Regions from separate parts of the Vreelandella sp. GE22 genome, predicted to be linked through region 1. Evidence: predicted binding sites of a transcription regulator. Region 1 holds the regulator's gene; the other holds the start of a gene.

Region 1 (14,401 bases):
CAACTGGTCAGCAACATGCAGCGGATTACGCAAAGTTCCCAGCAAATGGCCGATATCATCAACGCCATCGACTCGATTGCGTTTCAGACCAACATACTGGCGCTGAATGCATCGGTCGAAGCGGCCCGGGCCGGCGAGCATGGCCGCGGCTTTGCCGTCGTCGCCGAAGAGGTGCGCAACCTGGCCGGACGCTCGGCCTCCGCCGCCCAGGAAATTCGCACGCTGATCGATGGCTCGCGTCAGGATGTCGCCGCCGGGGCCGGGCTTGTCGAGCGCGCGGAGACGGCGATCGGCGACGTAGCGGAAACGGCGCGCAGCGTCACGAACATCATGCACGAAATCTCTTCGGCGTCCGAAGAGCAGAGTGCCGGTATTAGCGAAGTGAATCAGTCGGTGGCTGAAATGGATCAGGCGACACAGCAAAACGCCGCGCGTGTGCAGGAAACGGCCCAGGCCGCGGTATCGCTCGAGCGTCAAACGACGCTGCTGGCGCTGTCGGTCGAGGCGTTCAGGCTGGAGAGTGAGGCGCCGAGGGCGGCCACCGCCAGCGGGTTTTCGCCACCCAGAACACCCCATAATGCCCTAAAAGATGCATCCGCGATGTCTTCCAGCGATACATCAACAACTACCCCGTCGGCTTCTGTGCCTATCAAACGGCAATCCGCGGTTGCAGAGGAGTGGCAAGCATTTTGAACGAACCACGTGATGGGTCGGCAGATACCGGTCAATGGACGACGGGAGGTCAGATCGAGCGTGATCTTGTACTGACCGACGCTGACTTCTTGCGTATCCGCGAGCTGATTTATCAGCGCGCCGGGATCGTGCTGGCCGAACACAAGCGAGAGATGGTTTATAGCCGTCTGGCAAGGCGGCTACGTCATCACGGCATGACCCGCTTTACCGACTACCTTTCGCGACTAGAGCGCCAGCCCGACGCCAAAGAGTGGGAGGCGTTTACCAATGCGCTGACCACTAACCTGACCGCCTTTTTCCGCGAAGCACACCACTTCCCCCTGCTCGCCGAGCATATCAAGGACAAGGCCGGGCCGATCACGATCTGGTGTTCCGCCGCCTCGACGGGCGAGGAGCCTTACTCGCTTGCGATGACGCTTTTGGAAGTGCTGGGCGCCAAGGCCTCCAACGCCAAGATCGTCGCCACGGATATCGATACCGACGCCTTGGCCCGGGCCCGGGCGGGGATCTACCCCCAGGAGCAGGTGCGCAAGCTCGACGAGGCGCGGGTCAAACGTTTCTTCCAAAAGGGCACGGGCAACCATATCGGACTTGCTCGCGTGCGGCCTGAAGTATCGGCGCTGGTGGAGTTTTTGCCCCTGAACTTGCTGGCGCCCAAGTGGCCTGTTCAGGGCCCTTTTGACGCCATTTTCTGTCGCAACGTCATGATCTATTTCAACAAAGAGACCCAGGCAACCATTTTGCAACGCTTTGCCCCCTTGCTTAAAGAAGACGGGCTGTTGTTTGCCGGGCATTCGGAGAATTTTTCCTATATCAGCGACGCCTTCAAGCTGCGTGGGCAGACGGTCTACACCCGTGCAAAGTGACAGCGGCGTACCCTTCAGGAGGTTTCTACCGGTGAGTTCAATAACAGGAGGCGGGCTTTGAGTACTGCCAAAATCAAAGTGCTATGCGTGGATGACTCGGCGCTGATTCGCGATTTGCTAACCACGATCATCAACGAGCAACCGGATATGGAAGTGGTCGCCACCGCGCCCGACCCGCTGGTCGCCCGGGATTTGATCAAGCAGCATAACCCGGATGTGCTGACGCTGGACGTCGAGATGCCGCGTATGGACGGTCTGGATTTCCTGGACCGGCTCATGCGCCTGCGTCCGATGCCGGTGCTGATGGTGTCGTCGTTGACCCAAAGCGGCTCGGAGATCACGCTGCGCGCGCTGGAACTCGGGGCGCTGGATTTCGTCGCCAAGCCAAGCCTTGGGGTACGCAGCGGCATGATGGAGTACGCCAACGAAATCGCCGAGAAAATTCGCGCCGCGGCCCGCTCACGCCCCCGCCAGGCGCGTAAACCGGCCGCGGCGCCCACGGCGCTGAAAGCGCCACTGGTCACCAGCGAAAAGCTGATCATCATCGGCGCCTCGACCGGCGGTACCGAAGCGATTCGCAGCGTGCTCGAGCCGCTACCGGCCAATGCCCCCGCTATTTTGATTACCCAGCATATGCCCGGCGGCTTTACCCACTCCTTCGCCGAGCGCCTCGACCGGCTTTGCCGAATCACCGTCAAGGAGGCGTCGGAAGGCGAGCGAGTACTGCCCGGTCATGCTTATATCGCGCCTGGCGGTCAGCACCTGGAGCTTGCGCGAAGCGGCGCCAACTACGTGGTGCGCCTGCACGATGGCGACCCGGTCAACCGCCACCGCCCGTCGGTGGACGTACTGTTTCACTCCGCGTCCAAACACGCCGGGAAAAACGCTATCGGCGTCATCCTGACGGGCATGGGCAAGGACGGCGCCGCCGGGCTTTTGGAGATGCGCCAGGCCGGCGCACCGACGATTGCCCAAAACGAACAGACGTGCGTGGTCTTCGGTATGCCGCGGGAAGCCATTGCGGTAGGTGGCGCCGGGGAGACCCTGGCGCTGGACGATATTCCTGCGCGCTTGATGGCGCTCGTCGCCGCGTCTGGCCGCGCGCAGCGGGTATAAACTTAAACGAGGGGTAAGGGACATGGGACGTATCGGGCGTAATCTGAGTATTCACGCAACGGTCGTGGCGGCACTGGGTAGCTTTATCGTACTGATTTTGGCGCTGATTGCGCTCAACGTCATGACCGATCGCTCGACGGAACGTAATGTAAGCACGCTAACGACGATCAGCCGTGACCAGCTCAATGAGCTCAACCGCGGCGATTCGCTGCTCAATCAGGCCATGATCGAGCTCGAGAGGGCTGCCAACTACATTTCGACCGACCAAGGCGATCTGGCGGTCGATGCACTCGCTACCGCGACAGACCGTATCGAGCGCGCCGAGGTACGCTTCGATCACTTCATTGCAACCCCACGTAAGCCTCAAGGCGAAGAGCTTGCTGCCTCCATGATCGCTGATTACCAGCAGATCTTGCCAATGGTCAAACAGCAGCACGCAAGCCTGGTCGCCGGGGATACATCAGCCTTCGATCAACTGCGCGATCAGCTGAAAGCGCCGCTTTTCAGCTTTACCGAGAGCATGACCACGTTTACCCGCTATGGCTTCTCCCGGGTGGATGGCATCCATGACGATATTCAGGAGCAGCGCGCGCTGTTCAACATGCTCTACGTTGGCGCCGTGATCATTACGCTTTTGTTGGCCGTGATGGTTTACGTGGGTCTACGCCGAGTCGTAACGACGCCGCTCAACGAGGCCGTGCGCCGTCTCAACAAGATTGCCGACGCCGATTTGACCGAACCGCTGCCCAAGGCGAGCAATAACGAAATTGGCCAGCTGTTCGCGGCAATGGGAACCATGCAGGAGAGTCTCATCCGACTGGTTGGCCGGGTGCGCGAAGGCAGCGGCTCGATTCACCACGGCACGCGGGAAATCGCCCAAGGCAATACCGAGCTTTCCTCGCGGACCGAGCAGCAGGCCGCGTCCATTGAGGAGACCGCGGCAAGCATGGAGCAGATGACCGCGACCGTAAAACAGAACGCGGATAACGCCCGTCAGGCAAGCGGGCTCGCCGGTGAGGCATCGTCCACCGCCGAGCAGGGCGGCCAGGTCGTCGACCAGGTCGTGCAGACCATGCACGGGATTTCGCAAAGCTCGCAAAAAGTGGCGGATATCACCAGCGTCATCGACTCGATCGCCTTTCAAACCAACATACTGGCGCTGAACGCCTCGGTCGAGGCCGCAAGAGCCGGTGAGCAGGGCCGCGGTTTCGCCGTCGTGGCCGGCGAGGTGCGCAATCTCGCCAGCCGCAGCGCCGACGCGGCCAAAGAGATCAAAACGCTGATCGATGACTCGGTCAAACAGATCGCCAGCGGCTCGACCCTGGTCGAGCAGGCTGGAGCCACCATGACCGACGTGGTCAGCGCCGTTCGTCGGGTCGCCGACATCATGGACGAGATCTCCGCAGCTTCCCAGGAGCAGAGCGACGGCATCGAACAGGTCAGCCACGCCGTAGGGCAGATGGACGAAGTCACCCAGCAAAACGCGGCCCTGGTCCAGCAGGCGGCAGCGGCAGCGGCATCGCTCGAGGACCAGGCCAGTCGGCTCGAGCAGGCGGTCGCGGTCTTTAAAGTGCTGGAAGGCCAGCAAAGTCGCGCGTCGGCTCCCGGCTCTAACGCTGCGGGCCAGCAGGCCGCTCGTAAACCCGCTTTGGCGTCTCCGGCGAAGCAAAGTGCGCCGCGGGCGGAAAAAACCGGCAAGCGTGAAAGCGCGGTCGAAGAGTGGGAATCCTTTTAATTCAACGCCCCTGACACAGCGCAGGGGCACTTAACGCCATATACGTGGAGAAAGAGCAATGGCCGATAAAAACATGAGCTTTTTGGTCGTGGATGATTTTCCGACCATGCGCCGCATCGTACGCAGCCTGTTAAAAGAGCTTGGCTTTACCAACGTCGATGAGGCCGAGGACGGCCAGGACGCGCTTAACAAGCTGCGGGCAGGCAATTTCGAGTTTGTTGTGTCCGACTGGAACATGCCCAACCTGGACGGTCTCGAAATGCTCAAGGAGATTCGCCAGGACGATGCCCTGAAAGAACTGCCGGTCCTGATGGTGACCGCCGAGGCGAAAAAGGAAAATATCATCGCCGCGGCTCAAGCCGGTGCTAATGGCTATGTGGTCAAGCCGTTTACCGCCGCCACCCTCGAAGAAAAACTCAATAAAATCTTTGAAAAAATGGGTAAATAAAGTGAGCCAGGCCCGCGCCTGGCTCGCGAGGAGAGCACCATGAGTCAGAATGAGGAGTCAGGCACTAACCAATTGCCCGACGAAGCCGCAGAAGAGTTGATACACCGGATCGGCAAGCTAACCCGCATGCTGCGCGACAACATGCGCGAGCTGGGTCTCGACAAGGAGATCGAAAAAGCGGCGGAAGCGATTCCCGATGCGCGCGACCGGCTGCACTACGTTGCCACCATGACCGAGCAGGCCGCGGATAAGGCGCTTAACGCGATCGACCGTGCGCAGCCGCTGCAGGATGATCTGGCCGACCGCGCTACCGCGCTCGACAAGCGCTGGGACGCCTGGTTCGAAGCGCCCCAGGAGCTGGATGAGGCGAAAGACCTGGTCAAAGAGACGCGCGCCTATCTTCACAACGTGCCCGAGATCACCGCCGCGACCAATAAAGAGCTGATGGACATCATGATGGCGCAGGATTTCCAGGATCTCACCGGCCAGGTCATCAAGAAGATGATGGACGTGATCCGCGAAATCGAACACCAATTGGTGCAGGTGTTGATCGATAGCGTGCCCGGCGCCGAGGCGCGGGAAACCATGCAGCGCAAGGCTCAGGATCAGTGGGAAAACGACACTGCCCGGCGCAAGGAAGAGCTGCTCAACGGCCCGCAGATCAACGAATCCGCGCCGGATATCGTCACCGGCCAGGATCAGGTGGACGACTTATTGGACGAATTAGGCTTTTAATGCCGCGTTATTAAGACATTGTCCCGCGTCTCATCTGGCACACTAGGTATCTTGTTCAGCCGCCCTTCGGGGCGGCTGACTTTTGGTGCGCGGTTTTTGATGAGCCGGATGGTCGATGGCAGACAACGATAGCGATCAGGAAAAGACCGAAGAGGCCACGCCTCGACGAAAAGAGAAAGCTCGGGAGGAGGGCCAGGTCCCCCGCTCGCGCGAGCTCACGACCTTCCTGTTGCTCCTGGCCGGTGTCATAGGGCTCTGGAGCATGGGGCAGATGCTTTACGATCAGCTCGGCATGGTCATGGAGCGGGCGTTTTTGTTCGACCGCCGACAGGCTTTCGATACCATGCCCATGCTGACCACCGCGCTCGATCTGGGCCGGCGGACGCTGATTTCGCTGATACCGCTTTTCGTGCTGCTCGGCGTCGTCGCGATGGTCGCGCCGGCCCTGCTGGGCGGCTGGCTGGTATCCGCCAAAGCCATGAAGCCGAAGTTCTCTAAACTCAATCCGATCAGTGGCGTCAAGCGCATCTTCTCGAGTCAGGCGCTCATCGAACTTGCCAAGGCGATCGCCAAATCGGTCCTGGTCGGCAGCATCTCCGGCGCGTTCATCTACGTTAATATCGACCGGTTTTTGGGCCTGCCCGACCAGCCGATTCAACAGGCGCTGGCGGATGCCCTGAACATGGCGGCATTGGCGGCGGCGCTGGCGATCTTATCGCTGGTCGTGGTGATTTTGATCGACGTGCCCTTTCAGCTCTGGAGTAACGCCAAAAAGCTGCGCATGAGCCAGGAAGAGATCAAGCGCGAGCACAAGGAGTCCGAGGGCGACCCGCACGTCAAAGGGCGTATCCGTCAGCAGCAGCAGGCCATGGCCCGAGGGCGCATGATGAGTAAAGTGCCCGAGGCCGACGTGATCATCACCAACCCGACGCACTACGCGGTGGCGCTTTCCTACCAAGAAGGCAAGATGGGCGCGCCGCGCGTCGTGGCGAAAGGCGCCGACGCGGTGGCCGCGCGCATTCGCGAGCTGGCGTTTGAAGCGAAGGTGCCACGTCTTGAAGCCGCGCCGCTGGCTCGGGCGCTTTATCATCACGTGGATCTGGATGGCGAAGTACCGGCAGAACTCTACACCGCCGTGGCCGAGGTCATGGCCTGGGCGTACCGTTTGAAAAGCGTGGCGCAAGAAGGGGGCGAAACGCCCCCGACCCCTGAACATTTACCGGTTCCCGACGAAATGACGCATCCCAACCGTGGCCCCGGGGCTAGCGAGGCACGTTCATGAACATTGGCCAATTAATCAGCCAGCGCAACCCGTTTGGCAGTGTGCCCATGAAGCTGTTGGCCGGCCCGCTTCTGATCCTCATGATCCTTGGCATGATGATCCTGCCACTGCCGCCGTTCGCGCTGGATATGCTGTTCACCTTCAACATCGCGCTGGCCATCATGGTGCTGCTGGTCAGCATGTTTGCCTCGAAGCCGCTGGACTTCGCCGCTTTTCCGGCGGTGCTTCTGTTCACCACGCTGTTGCGGTTGTCGCTCAACGTCGCCTCGACTCGCGTGGTCCTCATGGAGGGTCATCAGGGCGGTGCCTCGGCGGGAAAGGTCATCGAAGCGTTCGGTACCTTTTTGGTCGGCGGTAACTTCGCGGTCGGTATGGTGGTGTTTTTGATTCTGGTCATCATCAACTTCATGGTCATCACCAAGGGTGCCGGGCGCATCGCCGAGGTCGGCGCGCGCTTCACCTTGGACGCCATGCCCGGCAAGCAGATGGCGATCGACGCCGATTTGAACGCCGGTTTGATCGGTGAAGAGGATGCCAAAAAACGCCGCTCGGAAGTCGCCCAGGAAGCCGATTTCTACGGCTCCATGGACGGCGCCAGCAAGTTCGTGCGCGGCGACGCCATGGCGGGTCTGGTCATCATGGTGGTCAACGTCATCGGCGGGCTGTTGATCGGTATGATGCAGCATGGCATGGGCTTTGGCGACGCCGCGCGCACCTACACACTGCTTACCATCGGCGACGGCCTGGTCGCCCAGATTCCGGCGTTGGTGATCTCCACCGCCGCCGGTGTCACCGTGTCTCGCGTCAACACCGAGCAGGACGTGGGCCAGCAGATGATCAGCCAGCTTTTCGTCAACCCCCAGGTGATGATTCTGGCCGCGGCGGTGATGGGGCTTTTAGGCATGGTGCCGGGCATGCCCAACCTGGTCTTTCTGATCTTTACCGGGATGCTCGGCGGGCTTGCCTGGCTTTTGACGCGTATGCAGGAGAAAGCGCTGGTCACCGAGGATCTCAAGGAGGCCCCACCAGCGGTGCAGGAAACCCCGGAGGCGAGCTGGGAGGACGTGCAACTGGTGGATACCCTGGGGCTCGAAGTGGGCCACCGGCTGATTCCGCTGGTGGATTCGCGCCAGAAAGGCGAGCTTTTGGCGCGCATTAAAAGCGTGCGCAAGAAGTTTGCCCAGGACGTCGGCTTTCTGCCGCCGGTGGTGCATATCCGCGACAACCTGGAGCTCTCCTCGAACACCTACGTGCTCTCGCTAAAGGGCGCGGAGATCGGCCGGGCCGACGCCCAGCCGGGCAAATGGCTGGCGATCGACCCGGGCCAGGTCACCGGCGAGCTTTCCGGCACGCCCACCCAGGACCCGGCATTCGGTCTGCCAGCGGTGTGGATCGATGCCAACCAGCGCGAGCACGCCCAGGTCTTTGGCTACACGGTAGTAGACGCCAGTACCGTGATCGCCACCCACTTGAACCACCTGCTGCACCGCCATTCGCCGGAGATGCTGGGCCGCCAGGAAGTGCAGAAGCTGCTCGACAAGCTGGGCGACGATCAGAAATCCCTGGTGGAAGAGGTCGTGCCCAAGGCGATTACGCTGACCGTGCTTCAGCGGATTTTACAAAATCTGCTCGAAGAGGACGTCTCGATTCGCGATATACGTACCATTTTGGATACGCTGGCCGAGCACGCCGGCCAGCAGAAAGACCCGGGTGAGTTGACGGCGCTGGTGCGCATCGGCCTTGGCCGGGCGATTACCCAGCAGTGGTTTGCAGGCCAGGAGACGCTGAACGTGATCGGCCTCGATGCCCAGCTCGAACAGGTCCTGATTCAAGCGATGAACGGCAACGGTGCGATGGAGCCCGGGCTTGCCGACACGCTGATGAACCAGGCGCAGCAGGCGCTGGAGCGCCAGGAGGCCAGCGGCGAGCCGCCGGTACTGGTGGTGCAGCACTCGCTTCGCGCTATTGTGGCGCGCTTCTTGCGCCGCCGGCTGCGCCATTTGGTCGTCATGTCTCAAGCGGAAATTCCCGACGACCGTACGCTTAAAATCACCACGCTGGTAGGTGGCCGGTGATGTGTGCTGCGTTGGGCGCTTTGCAGAACCCCGCTTTGGAAAACCTGGAGGTTAACCCATGAGCGTAAAACGCTTTGTCGGCGCTAACAGCCGGGATGTCATGCGCCAGGTGCGCCAGGCGCTGGGCGACGAGGCGCTGATCGTCGCCAATCGGCGCACGGACACGGGCGTCGAGATTTTGGCCATGGCCGAAGAGGCCGCGCTCGAGCAGGCCACGCCGCTCGAAGCGGTGGGCATGGATGAAAGCGCGCCAACACTCCTGGCCGCCCAGCCCGCGCCGGCCCAGGCGAGCCCCGCGCACCCGTTCGAGGAAGTCAGCGAGCGTCTGCTGCGCGAAATGCAGGACATGCGTGCCCTGTTGGCCCGATCGCAAACCGGCGATGCCAAGGGTGCGCCGCCCACCGGCGGTGCCACGGTGACCACGCTTTTGACCCGCGCGGGCTTTGGCAGCGAGCTTGCCGAAGAGATCGGCGCGGCACTGCCCGACTCCCTCAGCGCGCTGGAGCTTCAGGATGAGCGGCTGCTCGGCTGGCTGCACCGCCAACTGATAGCGCGGCTTTCCGTGCTTCAGAGCGAGGCGGACTTTTTCGACCAAACCGGTATCGTGGCGCTGGTGGGGCCCACCGGCGTTGGCAAGACCACCACCACCGCCAAGCTTGCCGCGCGCTTTGTCATGCGCCACGGCACCCGGCCGGTCGCGCTGGTCACCACCGATAGCTTCCGGATCGGCGCCCACGAACAGCTACGCATTTATGCGCGCCTGCTCGATACGCCGATGTACGCCCTCGATCACGAGCAGCCCATCGACAACCTGCTGGGGCGGTTAGGCGGCAAGCAGTGGGTGATCATCGACACCGTGGGCATGAGCCAGCGTGATCAGCGTGTCATCGAGCAGATCGGCCAGCTCCAGGGCGGCGAATCCCGGGTGCGCCTGGTGCTGGTGCTCAACGCCGCCAGCCAACCCGAAACCCTGGAAGAGGTGGTGCTTCGCTACCGCCAGGCTGCGCGGGCGGCGGGCGCCGAGCTCGACGAGTGTATTATTACCAAACAGGACGAAGCGGGGCGTTTGGCGCCGCTTCTGGATATCGTCATGCGCTTTGGGCTGCGCGTGCTGTTCTCCTCCAACGGCCAGCAGGTGCCCGAGGATATGGCGCTGGCCGACCCGGCCGCGCTGGTCGAGCAGGCGCTGGCAGGCCATACCGACGCCGCGCCGGACCGCCCGCCGTGGCCGAACGCGCCGCTGGCACCGCGCTGGTCCCAGGACGTGCTGGGCCAGGGGCGCCGGCTGAGTCTGCTGCTCGCGCAGCTGCGTGAGCGGGTGGCCGGGTTTGCGCTGCTCGAAGCGGTATGGGATATCGGCGCGCTGCCTGGCGTACTGCACGACCAGCGCCTGGCGGCACTTGCTGACCAGGCTTGCGAGCAGAATGCGTTGGGCATCGTCTGGTCACCGCGGCGCAACGAGCGTGGCATGGAGTGGTCGATGCCGGATCTGAGCCTCGATGCCGACGGCCAGCTTTGTGCGCTAACGCTTTTACAGCACCGCCAGCCCGCCGGCTGGCAGGCTCGTATCGACGCCCAGCGCCAGGCGGCGGTCCATCTGCTGCCGACCCTTGCCGAGGGCGAGACCCTGGACGCGCTGGAAAGCGAGCGTTTGACCTGGGTCAGCCAGGCGACCGGCGCTCAGCGGATATACTGGCAGGGCGAGCGCTACGCGTTGACGACCCTGTTTGGCGAAAGCGAACTCTCGCATCGAGTCGACGTACGCTTTCGCGGCCAGCCGCTACAGCTATGGAATGCCCACGCCGAGGTCACCGACCAGGCCGGGCGGCATTTTCTCGCCTGGTACGGCGAGCTGCGCGACCCGGAAAGCGCCAAGCGCGTGGCCAAACGCTACTGGCTCACCCCGGCGCGGCTGGGGGCCGAAGTGCTATCGCTGCTGGTCACTCAGCTGCAAAGCGAAGGCGCGGCTATATTGACCAAGCGAGCCTGGCGCGCGCTCAAGGAAGCCGATGGCGGCGAGGTCAGCGCCCAACTGCGCCTTTTGATGGCCAGTGGTGCCGCCGCGGCCGCCACGCACCTGGACAACGCCCAGGACGAGGCCGCGCAAACGCTGCGCCAGGACGTGATGCGCCTTTCCAAAACATCTCGCAAGCGCCGCGATACCGCGCTACTCGACGCGCTGATGCATATGTTGATGACCCGGGACGCCATCCGCCAACTGGGTAGCGTCAGCCGCGAGGCCCTGGCATGAGCGGCGGCGACCAGGCATCGGGGCTGCGCCAGTGGGCGAGCCTGCGCAACGAAGAGCGCGCGCAGCAGGCTGTGAGCGAGCACGCCGAGCCCGAGGTGGACACCCAAGCAACCCCGCCGGCAAGCGACGCCGCCACGCCGGTGGTCAAGACGCCGCTGGCAGTGGTGGGGCTACCGACGAAAAGCGTCGCCCCGGTCAAAGAGCGCCTGGGCGAGTGGGCCGAACTTGGCCGGCGCTGGGCGGCGACCCCGGAAAGCTGGGAGGTCGTCCCGGTGGATGCCAGCGAGCCGATGGAGGCGCTTTGCGAGCGCTATTCACGCTGGGCGCTTTGGGTGCGCAGCGACGCGGACGCCTTCGCGAGCATGTATCGCACGCTGCGCCAGCTCAACGACAACCAGGGGCCCCGCCAGCTACTGGCGCTGCACGAGCCCGGCTTGCCCCGCGAAGGGCTTTTAGACAATTTGCAGAAGGCGGCGGCGAATTATCTGAATATCGAACTGCTGCTACTAGCGCGGTAGGCCACAATGAAAAAGCGTTTTCTGAAAAAGAGTCTTCAAGGCGTCGCGCTACTAATGGCGATGGGGGCGAGCCTGACAGTGACCGCTCAGGCGGGCACAGGCAGCTGGAGTAAGGAGGTCACCGGTATGATGGTGGCCATGAGCGACCGGGCGGTCAGCAGTCAGGTTTTGGCGCCGCCGCCGGTAGCGGAGATCGCCCAGGGGCGTATCGAAGGCGTTCACTGGCGGTATGAGGCACCGTTCGGCGCCGCGCTGCATGCTTGGCTTTGCCACCCCGAGCGCTGCGTCGAGCTAAGCGGCCAGCGCGGAAGCGAAACCGGGTTTGCCGGGCTTTCCGCCGATGCGCCGCTGGCGTTTCGCTTCGCGTTGGGGCGCGGGCAGCGGCCGATGCGGGTAAAAGGGCTTCACGTGATTGTGAACTACCAGTGACGAGTGTATAGCCACGAGGCACGAGGATGTATACAGCACAAGGCAGAATTCAACACAGCGAAATGGTCACTCAGCACATGCCGCTGGTGCGCCGCCAGGCGCTGGCGCTGCAGGTCCGCCTGCCGGCGAGCATCGAACTCGATGATCTGATTCAGGCCGGCATGGTCGGCCTATTGGAGGCGCTCGGGCGCTTTGACGCCTCCCAGGGGGCGAGCTTTGCCACCTTTGCCAGCCAGCGGATTCGCGGGGCAATGGTCGATGAGCTGCGCACCCGGGATTGGCTGCCGCGCAGCGTGCGGCGTTCGGCCCGGGCCATGGACGAGGCGGTCCGCCATCTCGAACAGAACCTGGGTCGGGCGCCGGAGGAGGGCGAGATCGCCCGGCATCTGGACATGCCGCTCGGCGAGTATCACCAACTGCTCAACGACGCCAACAGCGGCCACCTGCTGCCCTTCGAGGAGCTTCTGGAAGAGGGCGGGGAACCCGCTCAGGAGGCGCTGAATGCGCCTTTTGAGGAGCTTTTGGATGGTCAGCAGCGCGAAACTCTGATCGCGGCGATCGAAGCGCTGCCCGAGCGGGAAAAGCTTTTGATGGCGCTTTACTACCAGGAGGAGCTCAACCTGAAAGAGGTGGGCGCAGTACTGGGGGTGACCGAATCGCGTGTTTCACAGCTGCACAGCCAGGCGATTAGCCGTCTGCGCGCGCGGCTGCACGAGCCAGATTGACGCATTTTAACCGTTAAACCCAACCGGCGAGGAGCCGTCGATGAACCCCTCTACCTTGATCGGTATATTTGCCAGTATTCTGCTACTGGTTAGCGTGCTGTTTTTCACCGCGGAATCCCCGGAGAGCTTTCTCAACTTGCCCGGGCTTGCCATCGTGGTGACCGGCACCCTGGCGGCGACCTTCATCAGCTACCCGCTCAAGGAGGTACTGCGGGTGGTACGCCTGGTGGGGCTGGTATTTCGCCGCGAGAACACCTACGTGCGCGACGATATCAACGAGCTGGTGTCCATGTCGCGGCTCTGGTTCAAGGGCGACGTACGGGCGGTGGAGCGCGAGCTCGAACACACGCGCAACCCGTTTCTGCGCACCGGCATTCAGCTGGTGATCGCCAACACCAAGGAAGATGAAATTTTCGACATGCTGCGCTGGCGTATCGCCCGGCTCAAGGCGCGCGAGCACGCCGAGGCGCAGATCTTTCGCACCATGGCGACCTACGCCCCGGCCTTCGGCATGATCGGCACCCTCGTGGGGCTGGTGAATATGCTGGAGGTCATGGACGCCGGTGATCTGGAGGTGATCGGCCCACGCATGGCGGTGGCGCTGCTCACGACCTTCTACGGTATCTTGCTTGCCAACCTGGTCTTCAAACCGGTGGCGGTGAAACTCGAGCGGCGCACCGAGGAGCGCTTGATCACCATGAACATGGTGCTCGAGGGCATCTCGCTGATCACCAAGCGCCGCTTGCCGTCGTTCATCGAAGAGACGTTGAACTCCTTCGTGGCCAACTACAACGACGAGATTCGTGATGCCAACGTGAAGCCGCGCGCCGAGAACGACGCGCCTGCCAAGGGGTAGGGCGATGAACCGCGAAGCCCGCCACGCACTGGAATCGCCATTCACCGGGGATGGCGACAGTGAAGATGGGTGGCTGACCAGCTACCTGGACGTATTGACGTTGTTGATCACGCTGTTCGTGCTGCTGTTGGCGCTCACCCCGGCGGGCACCGGCGACGAAGCCGCCGGCACACCCACGACCTCGGGTATTCAGCCGCTCTCTTCGGGACTTCAACCGCTCTACAGTGGGCTGAGCCCGGCGATGGACGGCCTCGATATTCAAGGCGTGAGCGTCTCCGAGGGGCGCGAAGGCATTACCCTGCGCATCGACGATAGCCTGCTGTTCGATAGCGGCGCGGCGCGGCTGACCGCTCAAGGCGAAGAGGTGCTGGAAAGCCTTGGCGAGGTCATCGACACCTTCGACGGTGAGATATCAGTGGAGGGGCACACCGACAACGTGCCGATCGCCACCGCCTCGTTTGCCTCCAACTGGGAGCTTTCGACGGGGCGGGCGATTGCCGTGGTGCGCCATCTGGAAGAGGAAGGCGTGGCGCGGGAACGCCTGCGCGCCGTTGGCTACGCCGATACGCGCCCGCTCGAGGCGAACGACTCCGTAAGCGGGCGCGCCGCCAACCGGCGCGTCGAGTTCGTACTGCGCCGGCCGCCGAACGCCCAGGCGCCGGCCTCGCGTTA
Region 2 (14,401 bases), 400 kb from region 1:
AGGTCGATGATTTCCCGCCGGCTCCTAAAGGTCGCAACCGCGCCTTCGATGTCGTCACCGTCGAGAATCGGCACGCGATTGACCACCACCGGATGATCGCCAAGCCACATCTGCTGATCGAACTCCTGCTCGCCGTTTTTGAGCACTTCAAGCAGCCGGGAATTCGGGACGACTTCGCGAATCGGCTGGCCCAGCAGCACATGGTCGTCGGGAAGCTTTAGAAAGCGGCGCGCCTGCTGGTTGACCAGCGTGATATGACCTTCCCGGTTGACCGCCAAAATGCCCTCGTGGATGGACTGCAGGATGGCCTCTTTTTCGATTGCGATGCGCGCAATCTCGTAGGGTTCGAGCCCCAAAATCACTTTTTTGAGATGCTGGGAAAGCCAGTAGGCACCGGCAAAGCCGAGCAAAATCATCAGCGCCACCAGCACCCAGCTCAGGGTGGTATAGCGCGCGGCGTCCAGGGCCACTCGGTCGGTCATGAACCCCACCGACACCAGGCCGATGATATTGCCCTCGTTATCCCAGATGGGCGCCTTGCCGCGCATCGCCGTGCCCAGCGTCCCCGTGGCTTCGGAAATGTACGACTGCCCGTAGATCAGCGCCTGTTCGTTGTCGCCGCCGACCATGCGCTGGCCCAGGCGCTCGACCACCGGGTGGGAATAGCGAATCGAGCGGGCGTTGCCTACCACCACGTAGCGCGCGCCGGTCTCCTGGCGCACGCGCTCGGCCAGCGGCTGGATGATGCCCGCCGGGTCCGGCGCGGCGAAGGCCTCGACGATACTCGGCATCCCCGCCACGGTTTTCGCGACGGCCAGCGCCCGCTCGCCCATCTGCTGGGTGACGATATCGGTCTTGCGATGGTTGAGGTAGGCGCCCTGGGCCAGCAGCATCCCGGCCAGCAAAAACCCCACCAGCAGCATCACCTGCAGGCGGAAACTGCGTTTATACCAACGGCGCCTGGAACGCGGCCGCCGGGCGGGATTGAGATCGGCAAGCGAGCGGGGCCGGGAAGTCGTCATAAGGGGAACTCAACGTGCGCGGTGGCGTCATTATGGCACGCAGCGCGAAGCCACGGTAACCTATGGCGCTTTTGCCTACCCGAGCGCTGGCTCGCTTTCGTCAATTTCAGGGAAAAAAGCTAACGTGCTTACTTTATTAAGAAGCAGTGTGCTGGTGAGTTGGCCGCTTTTTGCAGGCGTGGCGATGGCTAATCCGTTCTACGCCCCGCCGCCGCCGGAAGAGGCTTCGCCGAATTTCACCGGCGATGCCGAGCTTGGTTTCACCCATCTTTCGGGCAATACCGACAGCCAGACCCTGATCGGCAAGACGCGCCTGACCTGGCTGACCGGGGATCTGACCCATTCGCTGCGCGGCGAGGTGCGCAACGTCACCAAGGACGGCGAAACCAGTGCCGAGCAGTACCTGCTGGCCGGGCGCGAGCGCTTCGATTTCAACGGCCCGCACTATCTTTTTGGCTTTGCTCGCTGGGAGAAGGACCGCTTTGCCGGCTACGACCAGCAGCTCTCGGTGATCGGCGGCTACGGCCGTCAACTGCTATCCGGCGAACCCCATTCGCTTTCGCTGGAGGCGGGGCCTGGCTACCGCGACGACCGGCTGCGCGACAACGATAACGAGCGCCTGGCGGTGGCCTACAGCGCGCTGGCCTACCGCTATGGGTTTTCCGAGTACACCGAGTTCGAGCAGGAGATGTCCGTCGAGTACACCGACTCCAACACCACCTCGCGCTCGTTTACCTCGCTGACCGCTCGGGTGAGTGCGCGCATCTCCATGCGCCTATCCCACGAGATCAAACACAACTCAGAGCCGCCGGAAGATGCCAGCGAGCGCACCGACAACACCACCAGCGCCTCGCTTTTGTACCGCTGGTAGCGCTCTATCCTCCAAGAGCCGCTTCTACGGGCCACGACGGCCTTATTGACCGCGGTGCGCCCAGCCGGTCATGCGCTTTTCAAGCACCGCGAAGAGCTCGTACATCACCATGGCCATGGCGCTGATCACGATCAACCCGGCAAACACCAGCCCCATGCGCATCTGCGAGCCCGCGCTCATCATCAGGTAGCCGATGCCCTGGTTCGAGGCCACGGTCTCCGAGACCACCGTGCCCACGAAGGCCAGGGTGATCGCCACTTTCAGCGAAGCGAAAAAATAGGGCAGCGAGCGCGGCAGGCCGACTTTCAAGAGCACATCCATGCGCCGGGCGCCCAGCACCCGCAGCACGTCCTCCATTTCCGGCTCCAGGGTCGCAAGACCGGTGGCCACGTTGACCACGATGGGGAAAAAGCAGATCAAGAATGCGGTCAGAATCGCCGGCACGGAGCCGATGCCGAACCACACCACCAGAATGGGCACGAAGGCCACCTTGGGAATGGCGTTGAAGCCGACCAGCAGCGGGTAGCAGGCATTATACAAAAAGCGCGACGAGCCAATGATGAAGCCAAGCGTGAGCCCCACAGCCACGCCCAGGCCAAAACCGATCAGGGTGGTCCAGAAGGTTTGCCAAGAGTGGACGCCGATGGGCCCGGCGTAGTCGATGAGCGCTTGGCCGGTGTCCAGGGCGCTGGGGAAGATGAAGCTGGGCACATCGAAAAGCCGTACGGTGACTTCCCACACCACAATCAGTACCAGTACAGCGATCCAGGGCGCCAGGCGTTCGGCGGTTTTACTCGGTCGTTTCATAGAAGAGCCTTAAGTTGCGCGCACATCGCCGATCCGGCCGCGCAGTTCGTGCACCAGATCGATAAAGGGCTTCTCGTAAGTGGATTCGATCGAGCGCGGGCGAGGCAGATCGATCGCGCGTTTTTCGATCACCCGGCCCGGGCGCGGGCTCATCACGTACACCGTATCCGCCAGAAACGCCGCCTCACGCAGATCATGGGTGACCAGCACCACGGTGAAGCGCTGCGCCTCCCATAAATCGCGCAGTACGCACCAGAGCTCCTCCCGGGTGAAGGCGTCCAGCGCCCCGAAGGGCTCATCGAGCATCAAAAGACGCGGCTGGTGAATCAGCGCCCGGCAAATCGAGGCGCGTTGCTGCATACCGCCGGAGAGCTGCCAGGGATATTGGTCCTCAAAATCGGCCAGGCCCACGGTCTCGAGAAGCTTGCGCGCCCAGCCGACGAACTCCTCGCGGCGTTTGCGAAACTGGTGGCGGTAGGGTTTGACGATCTCCAGCGGCAGAAGCACGTTATCGAGCGTGGTGCGCCAGGGCAGCAGGTTGGCGTTTTGAAACGCCATGCCCGATATCTTGAGCGGCCCGGTCACGGCGCTGCCATCCACGCTTATCGCGCCGCTGGTGGGCGCGTGAAGCCCGGTACAGAGCTTCATGAAGGTCGATTTACCGCACCCCGATGGCCCCACGAAGGCGACGAACTCGCCCTCAGAGATATCCAGATCGATGGCTTCGATGGCGTTATCCACCCCGTCATAAGAGAGGCTGACGTCATCGAAACGGACGAACGCTTCCGACATTACTCGGCCTCCAGCCACATCCGCTCATCGACCGGCGGCAGGTAACGCGAGGTAAAGACCTGCTCATTGGTCGGCGTCGAGGGCAGCTCGAACGCCTCGGCGACCAGCGCAATGGCCTGCTCCAGACGCTCGCCGTCCACATCGCCGACGCCGTTTTCGCGGGCATCCGCCGTATCGACTACGCTATCGAGCGCCAATTTGAGCCGACGCGTTTCCATCTTGACGTCGATCAAGCCGTCGCGGTTTTGCACGTATTGGATGGCCGCTTTCGGGTCGTCCATGGTTTCTTGCAGGGCGCGGTTGAAAGCGCGCAGAAAGCCCTCGACCGCCTCCGGGTGCTCCTCGGCGAACTCCTGGCTTGCGATGATGGCGTTGCCGTAAAGCGGCACCCCGTACTCCGGGAAGGGCATGATGGTCAGCTCCTCCTCAGCCAGGCCGCGCTCCTCCAGGTTCAAGAGGCTGGTAAAGTAAAAGCCGGTGATCGCATCGACATCGCCCCGGGTGAGCAGCGTTTCCCGTAGGGTCGGGTCGACGTTTTGCCACTCGACCGCGTCAGACTCGAGGTCGTTGGCGCTGGCAAAGATCGGCCAGGCGCGGTAGCCGGTATCGAAGGCGGGGGCGGCGATGGTTTTACCGTCCAAATCCTTTGGTGTTTCGATGCCGCTGTCCTTGCGCGCGAAGACCGCCGCCGGCGTGCCGTCGTAGACGATATAGACGCCCTGAATGCCCGGGCCCTCCGGATTCTCGGCGAGAAATTCGATCAGCGCGTTGAGATCGCCAAAGCCCATTTCGTAGGCCCCGGAGGCGACCCGGTTGATCGCCCCGGCGGAACCGCTGCCCGAGTCGATCTGAACGTCCAGGCCTTCATCGGTGAAATAGCCCTTCTCCTCGGCCATCAAAAAAGGCGCCGCCGGGCCCTCGAAGCGCCAATCCAGTTGAAAGCGAATGGGCGTGTCGGCCATGGCCGAGGCGGGCAGCAGCAAAAGCGCGGCAACGCCCGCCCAACGCGGCGAAAAAGCATCTTTGTGTGTCTGAAGGGGGAAGAAACAGCAAGCCATGGTGAGCACCTTGTATACAATCAAACGAGTCCTGAGCTCTGCAGCAACGCTGCCATTATTTGGCTTGCTCATTAAAATCAGGCAGTTAAACGAGGCCTTTCAAAAAGTCGCTCATCCTTATTGCACCAAAAAGGTGCTGATGAAATTATTTATCGCACCAATGCAAAACACGTTAGACTTTGGTCTACACCGCTTGTATACTAAGCGCTGTTTCCTGTCCTCGCGCCATTTCCCCAATGGCGCTTTTTTTTATCCAGATTTTGCCAACGTTCTACGCAAAACAAACGGCTTTCTCTCGTCCCACCAAAGGTGTTCTTCTTGATGAATAAACCGGCTCACGACGGTGAAAGCCGCAAGCGTTCTACGCTAGGCGATCCCATCGTATTAATCCTAAGTATCGGATTTATCGTACTTTTTCTAGCGCTCTCCTTTTACGACCTGGACCTGGTCGCCGATTCGATCAGCCTGGGCTTTGCCTGGAGCGCGCTGACCTTCGGCACCTACTTCCAGTTTTTGATGCTGGTGACGTTCTTCATTGCCATCGGCCTTGCGCTGACCCCGGCGGGTAAAGCCAAGATCGGCAATCTGGATGCACCAGAGTTGAGCACGTTCAAGTGGCTTTCGATCATCCTCTGCACGCTGTTGGCCGGCGGAGGCGTCTTTTTTGCCGCTGGCGAGCCGATCTACCACTTCGTGGTCGTGCCGCCCGCCTTCGATACCGAGCCCGGCGTTGCCGCGGCGGTGCCCGGGGCGCTGGCCCAGTCGTTTACCCACTGGGGGTTCGTCGGCTGGGCGATTTTGGGCTCGCTCACCGCGATCGTGTTGGCCCACGCCCACTACGTCAAAGGCCAGCCGCTTCAGCCGCGCACCCTGCTCTACCCGGTTTTTGGTGAGCGCCTGATGCGCGGCCCGCTGGGCGGAGTCGTGGATACCTGCTGCGTGCTGGCCGTGGTGGCGGGTACCGTGGGGCCGGTCGGCTTTCTGGCGACCCAGTTCAGCTATGGGCTGCAGGATCTGTTCGGGCTGCCCAATAACTTCGTCACGCGGCTTATCATACTCGGTACGCTCGCGGTGGTGTACGTGCTCTCCTCGGTGAGCGGGGTGCACAAGGGCATGCAGTTCCTGAGCCGCTTCAACGTCATGCTGGCGCTGGCCATCGGTGGGGTCATCTTTTTGTTCGGTCCGACGCTTTTTCTGTTCAACAGCTACTTTGCCGGTATGGGCACGTACCTGGGCGACTTCTTCAAGATGGTCACCACGACCGCGGAAACCGCCCCGGCGGATTGGATGCAGTGGTGGATCGTTTTCTTCTATGCCTGGTTCATCGCCTTTGCGCCCTTGATGGCGATTTTCGTGGCGCGGATCTCGCGTGGACGCACCATCCGCGAGATGATTCTGGCCGTCGCGGTCATCGCGCCCATCGCCACCACGGTCTGGTTCACACTACTGGGCGGCTCGGGCATTTATTACCAGCTAACCGGCGCGATCGACCTGACCGAAGCCCTACAAGGCTTCCAGTTCGACATTGCCACGCTCACGGTGGCCCAGGCGCTACCCGGCGGCACCTGGATGGCCCTGGCGATCCTGCTGCTGACCACCATCTTCGTGGCCACCACCGGCGACTCCATGAGTTACGCCATCGCCATGGTCGGCGCGGGCCACGACGAACCCAGCCGCTTTCTGCGGGCGTTCTGGGGCGTCATCATGGCGGTCATGGCAGCGGTGCTACTGGCGATGCGTGAAGGCCAGATCGCCGCGCTCCAGCAGTTCATCGTGATCACCGCGGTGCCGGTATCGCTGATTTTGCTTCCCTCGCTCTGGAACGGCCCCCAGGCGGCCTACGCCATGGCGCGCGAGCAGGGCATCATCGACTAGCCACCCCGCCCAATCAGGACTTTAGCGCGCGCACTACCGCCTGCATGGAGGCCCGTTCACGCTCGGCGTAAAGCGCCAGTTCGTCGATGACCGGCGCCCCGAGCGCCTCTTCGAACGCCTGGCGGTTGGCGTTACCGGCATAGGCCGCGTTTTCGCCACCGCCCAGGTTGGATTGAAAGATGCCCGCCGCACTCACCGGTAGAAAGTCCTCGTAGGTGATCGGTTGGGCCTCGACCAGCCCCTGATGAATCAGCGTTTCGATATCGCCACTGTGCTGGCCGCTGGCCGCCCGGCCTGCGTCGGTCAGGCGGTAGTGGAAGTAACCCAACCCTTCACGGCGCATTTCCTCGAAGCTATCGGGCATCGTTTCAAACGCTTGGCTCATCACTGCCTGGTAGGCGTTATTGTCCAACCCCTGAGCCCGCGTGCGGCCTTCGCTCAAAAGCTGGTCGTACAGCGCCCGACCCTTGGGCGTCAGGGCCATGCCGCGCTGTTCGATTTCACCAAAGCGGGCGGTGTGTTTGCCCTCGGTAGCACCGCTAAAGCGGATCGACTCTTCCAGCGCTTTAAAACTGGTTTGCCGCAGCAAGACGGGGCACGCCCGCGGCGGCGGCCCTTCGATCACTGCCTTTGGATTCATGCCTTCATGGGGCATGCGCCGCTGCACCTCGTCGATATCCAGCGTGCGCGGCGTCAGGTGGTTGATGTGCGGGCCGTGAAAGCAGACGACATCGGCAATCAAGCGGTGCTCATCGTGAAGGGCCTGGTAGGTGTCCAAATCGACCGTGCTTTCCTGATGCCAACGGAAAGTATCCAGTGCCTCGGTCACGAAGGCCTCAGCCTCTTCCTCGCTCAAACCGCCCTGGGTTTCGAAACGCTCGATCAACGCCCGCGCTTTGGGGGTAAAGATATCCCGCTCGGCCAGAATCGCCTCGGCGCGGGCTCTGAGCGTATCGCTTTCGATCAGTTCCATGCGCAAAAGCGAGGTAAAGACGCGAAAGGGGTTACGGGCCAGGGCAGCATCGTCGACGGGGCGAAAGGCGGTGGAGTGCACCGGCACCCCCGCTTCAGAGAGATCGTAGTAGCCCACCGGGTGCATACCCATCACGGCAAACAAGCGGCCGAGCATGGCCAACTCGTCGGCGGTGCCTACGCGAATGGCGCCATGGCGCTCGACGCTTAGCCGGGTCAGCTCGTCCTGGGCTTGTAAACGCCGGCGAAGTCTCGGCTGGCACTCGAGCGTCTCCTTGTTGACCTGATCGACCAGCCTCAGGAGCGTGCCGTACTGTGGCACCTCCGCTTGGTACATGGCCGACATCGCCCTGGAGAAACGGTCGCGAACCTCATCGGTGGATAGAAACGAGCTTTGAGCCATGGCGCTGCCTCACTTTGTTGTAGGGAGATTCCCCTTATCAAAGCAAACAAGTGTGGCGCACCACAAACGAAATAACACGCGGCGCCCTGCTTTCGTCAGTGGCGTCGAGTGATCTTTTAGAAGTCAGGTTCGAAAGGAAGGCGTGGGACGTTGGAGGTTACAACCCTTCCAACAATCGCAAGATCATTTGCGGCTGCTGGTTGGCCTGGGCCAGTATAGCGATGCCGGCCTGCTGGAGAATCTGCGCACGCACCATATTGGAAGCTTCCCGGGCGTAGTCGGCGTCCTGAATGCGTGACTGGGCAGCGGAAAGATTGACGATACTGTTGTCGAGGCCCTCGATCACACTCTCGAAGCGGTTTTGCGTAGCGCCGAAGTAGCTTCGCTGGAGGTCGAGCTTGCCAATCGCTTCATCCAAAAGCGCCATGGGCTTGTCCGTGGCCTCCCCTTGAAGCACGCTGAAACCCTCGAGGCCCAGCGCCTGACGGTCCATCGACACCATGCGCACGCTGATGCTGTCGCCTGAGTTGGCGCCGGTCTGGATGGAAAATTCCCGGGTGCCGCCAAGCAGGTTGTTGCCGTTGAAGTTAGTTTGGCCCGCGATGCGGTCGATCTCGTCCAGGCGCTGGTCGATCTCGTCCTGAATCGAGCGTTTGTCCTTGGCACTGTAGGTGTCGCTTGCGGCCTGAACGCTGAGTTCGCGGATACGCTGCAGGTTATCGTTGATTTGATTCAGCCCGCCTTCGGCGGTTTGCACCAGGGAGATACCGTCATTGGTATTGCGAATGGCCTGGCCCATGCCGCGCATTTGCGCCCCCATACGGTTGGCAATCGCCTGCCCGGCCGGGTCATCCTTGGCGCTATTGATCCGCAGCCCTGAAGAGAGCCGCTGCATGGAGGTCTGCATCATCTGCTGGCTGGTGCGTAGATTATTCTGCACCAGCAGCGACGACATATTGGTCTTGAGGCTGAACATGGTTGCGGTGTATCCCTGGATGAACGCCTGATGAATGTATCGGCCTTCGCCTGGAAAACATGAGCAGGCACCGCAAACGCAGCAGGGCCGCCCGAAGGCGGCCCTGCTGGTCTTTCACTTTAGATACGTTTACGTATCGTCGGTGTCCTCGACGTCGTCGTGGTGCGGCGTCTTGTGGTCCGCTTCGCTTGTGTACTGGCTGGGCGCCGCGGATTCGGAGACCGGCGTTTGCACCGCGCTCTTCTCTTTGGCGGTCGAATCCAGAATGCGCAGGTTCGCGGGCGGCGCTTTGCCGTCGCGGTCCTCGCCGAAGTAGAGCGTGGTATGCGGGAACGGGATCTCGATACCAGCTTCGTCGAAGCGCATCTTGACCAGGCGGTTGTAGGCACGGCCTATGCCCCACTGATCGCCCGGCGTGGTCTTGATCACCACGCGAATGTTCACCGAGCTATCAGCGAGCGCCGTCACGCCGGCCACGGTCATATCCGCCAGCAGCTTGAAGCCATGCTCTTCACTCGCTTTAAGATCTTCAAACGCGAGCTGCAGCTGTTCGATGGCGTAATCGATGTTTTCACGGTAGGCAATACCGTACTCACCCACGTGGTTACCGTACTCGCGCATATAGTTGGAGACGGTATCCACGCTCGAGAACGGTACGACGTGGTAGGTGCCGGAGAGATCGCGAATTGCCACCGAGCGAATGCTCAGACGCTCGGCGGTGCCGGTGACGCCGCCCACGGTGACCACATCGCCGGTGTTCATAGCGTTTTCGATCTGAATGAATACGCCGGTGATCACATCCTGCACGAGCTTCTGGGCGCCAAAACCAATGGCCAGACCCAGCACACCGGCACCGGCAATCAGCGGGCCGATATTGATGCCGATTTCAGACAGCACGATCATGCCGGTAATCGTCACCATGGCCACCGCCAGGGCGTTACGGAAAAGGCTGAGTAGCGTTCTGGCCCGGGGCGAGGGTTCGCCGCCGCCGGTTTCCGGGTTGAGCTTGTGCTCGATCAGGCTGGCAAGGCCGAGCCAAACCCCTAGCGCCACGATCAAAATCACCGCGATGCTGATCAAACGGCCCACGATCAGCGCGCCGCGCTCGGAGGCGTACCAGCCGGCCAGGTTGAAGGCGCCCCAGGCATCCAGCACCACCATGACCACGGCCACCAGGATGATCGTGCGTAGCACGCGAAGCGCATTGGGCACGTAGCTATTGAGGCGATGCTCCAGCATCGGAAGCTTGCGGCGCAGATCCTCGGAAAGCTGGATACGCCGGCCGATGGACTGGGTCAAAAAGCTCGAGAGCAGAATCCCCACCACGACTGCGACCAGGGTTTTGAGCGTGGCGAACAGCACGAAGGGCAGCGCGTCGCCCGGGCGCACCAGGGTCAGCACGAATACGATGAGGAAATAGAGCAGCGCGAACAGGTGCCAGGTCCGGGCGAACAGGTTCAGCGAAATACGGCTGGCCGTCATCGTGGTGCGGCTGCCCATGCCGTGCAGGTTATCCCGCAGGCGCACGCGGTTTTTAAGCACCACGGTCACGGCGTAGATAAACGTCAGCACCATGATCAGCGTGCCGACCGCTTGGCCAAGCGTGGGCGTGATATAGAAGTTGATCAGCGGCACCACGACCATCAGGCCGTAGCCGACCATACCCACCAGCCGGGCGATCCAGCTGTTCCAGTAGGACGCTTCCGGCGCGGAAATAGGTAGCAGGCGCAGGCCCTCGTAGCGCGACGAGAAGAGCATACGAAACGCCGCCTTGATTAGCTCGATGATCAAAAAGGCGTTGAGGAAGAGCGACGCGCGCGTGGAAAGCTCGCCGGTTTCACCGACTGCAAACGTCGCGACCAAATTACCCACGACGTAGGAGGCGCCAATCAGCAGCGCATCGACCACGGCGGCAATCGCCACACAGGCCACCAGGCGCAGTATCGAGGAGGCCCCTTCACCGGTTTGCGACCAGCCGCTAAGCCGTGTGAATATCGATTTCGCCAGCCGTCGAAACACCATGAAGACGACGAAGGTGGCCGCAATCACTATCCCCAGGTTGATCGCCGCGCTGATGAAAGCGGCGGTATCGAAACTACCGCCGCCGCCCTGGCCACTAAACAGGCCACCGACGATGCCGACCGCCTGCTCGAGCTGCGTGCCGACATCCCCCACTACCCGGCTGGTCAGCTCGGCGAGCTGGCGGGGCAAGGAAACGTCCTCGGGCGCGACGTTGCCACCGGCGGCGGCGGCCTCCGGGGAGAGCTCCTCGTTGAGCTCGCCGGGAAGCGTAGAGGCTTCGCTTCGCAAACGCTCGATGAGCTGCTGGCGGGACTGGTCGTTTTCAAGAAGGTTGGCTAGCGCCTCGTAGGAGGGTGGCGCTTGGGTATCGGCGCTTGCTGTTTCTTCATCGGCACCGAGCGTGGTTTGCGCCAGCGCCGGGCTTATCATGACGAAGAGCGCAAGCAACCAAACGCTTAGCCCGAATAATGAACGTAGTGGCCTCACACCGGAGTCTCCCTTTAGGTGGTGTAGTAATTGCAATCCAACGGCTAAATCGCCTTACGCACAGCATAGCGTGCATGGGGCGTTTAAAGCGGCTGATTTTTCAGGCCGCAGCGTAGCATGAGTTAAAAAACGCTCGTTACACAAAATTCATCATTTTCAAGGTCGCCCGACACTTGCCAACGCGCGGCTGACAAAGCGCTGTCACGCATCCGGCAGCCGCCCGCCGAGCTTGGCGGTGATGTTGTTGGCCGCCTCGCGCACCAGCGCCCCAAGCGTCAAAAGGCGCTCTTCGGGGATACGCGTCATGGGCCCGGACACCGAAATCGCCGCGACCGGCATGCGCCGCTCGTCGAAAATGCACGCCGCCACGCAGTGAAGGCCAACGGCGTGCTCCTGACGGTCGCAGGCAAAGCCCTGAGCGCGAATGGTGCGCACCTCTGTCTCCAGTGCGTCGGAGTCAAAAAAGGTATTGGGGGTCACCCGTGCGAGCGCCTCGCCTTTTAAAAGCTCGCTGCGCTCGTCATCGCTCATGCCGGCCAACAGCGCCTTGCCCACACCGGAGGCGTGAAGCGGCGCGCGGGAGCCAAGACGGGTGATCATGCGCATCATCTGAGGGGATTCATGCTGGGCGAGAAACACGGCCGTGGCGCCATCGCGAATACCCAGGTTGGCGGTTTCGCCGGTTTCGAAGGTGAGCCTTCTTAGAAACGGGCGGCTGGTGGCGACCACGTCGCGGGCCTCCAAAAAGCTGTTACCGATGCGAAAGGTTTTGACATCGATGCGCCAAAGCCCCTGTTCGCTCTCCTGGGTCACGAACCCCTGGCTTTGCAGCGCTTGAAGGAGCCGATGGGCGGTCGAGGGGGCGAGCTCGGCCTGTTCGGCAAGCTCTGAAAGGGCCAGCCCCAACGGGCTTGCCGCCAGATGTTCGAGCAGCGTTAGGCCACGTACCAGCGACTGACTGTGCCCGCCGCTTGCTTTTGCGGTGCCTGCCGGGCGTCCCACTGACCTGCGCTTGGCGTCACTCACCGTGCTCTCTCCTTACTCACTTGCGGCGCAAAGCGAGCAGGATAACGCGAGCCGTGGGCCGGTGTCGCGTTTACGGAAATAAATCCCATTCTGGCGGGCAGGGGTACAACAGCGCCGGGCGGCGCTGTCGATGAGGGCAGCGCTAGCGCTTAGGCCCTTTTACGCTGGTCATGGCCCAGCGGATGGGGTTCGCCGCGGGCCTTGGCCAGCTCGATCTGGCGCTGGCGCTCCCGGGCGGCGGCGCGGGTCTTCTCGGGCAGCGAGTCGATGCAGTGCGGGCAGCTAATACCCGGCTCATAGGCCGAGCTTTGCATGTCTTCTTCGGAAATCGGCCGGCGGCAGGCGTGGCACTGCTCGAAAGCGCCTTCGCTAAGATCATGACGCACGGTGACCCGGTTATCGAACACGAAGCACTCGCCGTGCCACAGCGACTTCTCTTCGGGCACCTTTTCCAGATAGTTCAGCACGCCGCCCTTGAGGTGATACACCTCCTCGAAGCCTTCCTTGAGCATGAAGCTCGAGGCCTTTTCGCAGCGGATACCACCGGTGCAAAACATGGCGACTTTCTTGTGCTTGGCCGGGTCATAGTGCTCGCGCACGTAGTCGGGAAACTCCCGGAAGGAAGTGGTTTTCGGATCGATGGCGCCGTCGAAACTGCCGATCTCCACTTCGTAGTCGTTGCGCGTATCGATGACCAGTACTTCCGGGTCAGAAATCACGTCGTTCCACTCTTCGGGCTCGACGTAGGTGCCCACGGTGTCGTTGGGGTCGATACCGTCGACGCCCAAAGTGACGATCTCTTTTTTAAGTTTTACCTTGGTGCGGTAGAACGGCATCTCGTCACAGAAGGACTCTTTATGGTCGATATCGGCCAAACGTGGGTCGGCGGTGAGCCAGACAAGCAGCGCGTCGATCCCTTCCCGCGGGCCTGCCACGGTGCCATTGATGCCCTCTTTGGCGATCAGCAGCGTGCCTTTTACGCCGTTATCGGCCATGGCCTTTCTGAGCGGCTCGCGCAGGGCTTCGAAATCGTTCAGGGTGACGAATTTATACAGCGCGGCCACCACGATGGGCGCCGCCGAGGCAGATTGGGTCATCGAACTCTCCAGGTAGTCGCCCTCGTAAAGGGCGGACCGGGTTAAAAACGCGCCCATTCTAGCGCAAACCGCCGGGCGCTTGAACGCCGACACGTTGACGCAGGTCAATCGCGCCCCAAAAAGCGTCATTCGTCGATTTTATCGACGTTAAAGGCTCAAAAGCTTCACCACCGGGGGCATTCTCCCGGCGTATAGTGAGCGTTTGCCCGTTCACCCAGGAATTCTCATGAAGATTCGCCGCTCCCTGGAGCGCGGCTACGCCGACCACGACTGGCTGCGCTCGTACCACACCTTCTCTTTTGCCAACTACATGGACCCGGCGCATATGGGCTTTCGCGCCCTGCGGGTCATCAATGAAGACCGGGTCAAACCGGGCTACGGTTTTGGCACCCATCCCCACCGGGACATGGAGATCATCTCCTACGTGCTCGAAGGCGAAATGGCCCACGAGGACAGCATGGGCAACGGGGAAATCATGCGCCCGGGCGATGTGCAGCGCATGTCCGCCGGCACCGGCGTGCGCCACAGCGAGTACAACCATTCCAAAACCCAAGGGCTGCACTTTCTCCAGATCTGGATCGAGCCGCTAAGCCGCGCCATCGCGCCGAGTTACGAGCAAAAAGCGTTTTCCACGGCGTCTCGCCAGGGGCAGTGGCGCCTGCTCGTCTCTCAAAACGGGGACGATGACTCGGTGAGTATCCACCAGAGCGTCAACCTCTACGGCGGCCTGTTCGATGGCGACGTCGGCGCAGTGCCGCCCCGGCGCCACGTTTGGCTTCATGTGGTGAAAGGCGAGCTGACGGTCAACGACACCCGCCTTGAAGCCGGGGACGCCGCTGCCCTCACCCCGGACGAGCCGCTTGAACTGGGTGACGCCGTCAATGCCGAGGTACTGCTGTTCGATTTGGCCTAAGCCCAACGCCAAACGGCCTCCCGAAGGAGGCCGTTATATCTGCCGTGCCGAGCCGCCCGTAGCGAGCGTCTTTCGCCAGGG

What was found. The regulator FliA, encoded in region 1, starts transcription of late flagellar genes. The targets are predictions, from matches to a motif close to CTAAAGTTNNNNNNNNNNCNGCCGATA.
Region 2: ACWHRL_RS16965 (flagellin N-terminal helical domain-containing protein) is a predicted target of FliA. The motif match lies at 8,814-8,840, and genes of this name have one in related genera.

The regions. Positions count from the first base shown of each region.
Region 1 is NZ_OZ309110.1:122,674-137,074, forward strand. Features, by position in the region: gene ACWHRL_RS00575 (methyl-accepting chemotaxis protein) at 1-693, shown strand, start outside; gene ACWHRL_RS00580 (CheR family methyltransferase) at 690-1,559, shown strand; gene ACWHRL_RS00585 (protein-glutamate methylesterase/protein-glutamine glutaminase) at 1,617-2,675, shown strand; gene ACWHRL_RS00590 (methyl-accepting chemotaxis protein) at 2,698-4,410, shown strand; gene cheY (chemotaxis response regulator CheY) at 4,469-4,858, shown strand; gene cheZ (protein phosphatase CheZ) at 4,898-5,593, shown strand; gene flhB (flagellar biosynthesis protein FlhB) at 5,709-6,875, shown strand; gene flhA (flagellar biosynthesis protein FlhA) at 6,872-8,950, shown strand; gene flhF (flagellar biosynthesis protein FlhF) at 9,009-11,201, shown strand; gene ACWHRL_RS00620 (hypothetical protein) at 11,198-11,719, shown strand; gene ACWHRL_RS00625 (flagellar protein FlhE) at 11,726-12,148, shown strand; gene ACWHRL_RS00630 (RNA polymerase sigma factor FliA) at 12,175-12,873, shown strand; gene ACWHRL_RS00635 (motility protein A) at 12,914-13,729, shown strand; gene ACWHRL_RS00640 (OmpA/MotB family protein) at 13,734-14,401, shown strand, end outside; gene ACWHRL_RS00645 (hypothetical protein) at 14,399-14,401, opposite strand, start outside.
Region 2 is NZ_OZ309110.1:3,605,059-3,619,459, forward strand. Features, by position in the region: gene ACWHRL_RS16930 (ATP-binding protein) at 1-1,022, opposite strand, end outside; gene ACWHRL_RS16935 (DUF481 domain-containing protein) at 1,207-1,893, shown strand; gene ACWHRL_RS16940 (ABC transporter permease) at 1,936-2,700, opposite strand; gene ACWHRL_RS16945 (ABC transporter ATP-binding protein) at 2,710-3,492, opposite strand; gene ACWHRL_RS16950 (ABC transporter substrate-binding protein) at 3,492-4,550, opposite strand; gene ACWHRL_RS16955 (BCCT family transporter) at 4,872-6,425, shown strand; gene hglS (2-oxoadipate dioxygenase/decarboxylase HglS) at 6,439-7,800, opposite strand; gene ACWHRL_RS16965 (flagellin N-terminal helical domain-containing protein) at 7,958-8,776, opposite strand; gene ybiO (mechanosensitive channel protein) at 8,906-11,284, opposite strand; gene ACWHRL_RS16975 (IclR family transcriptional regulator) at 11,486-12,310, opposite strand; gene trhO (oxygen-dependent tRNA uridine(34) hydroxylase TrhO) at 12,460-13,407, opposite strand; gene ACWHRL_RS16985 (pirin family protein) at 13,634-14,320, shown strand.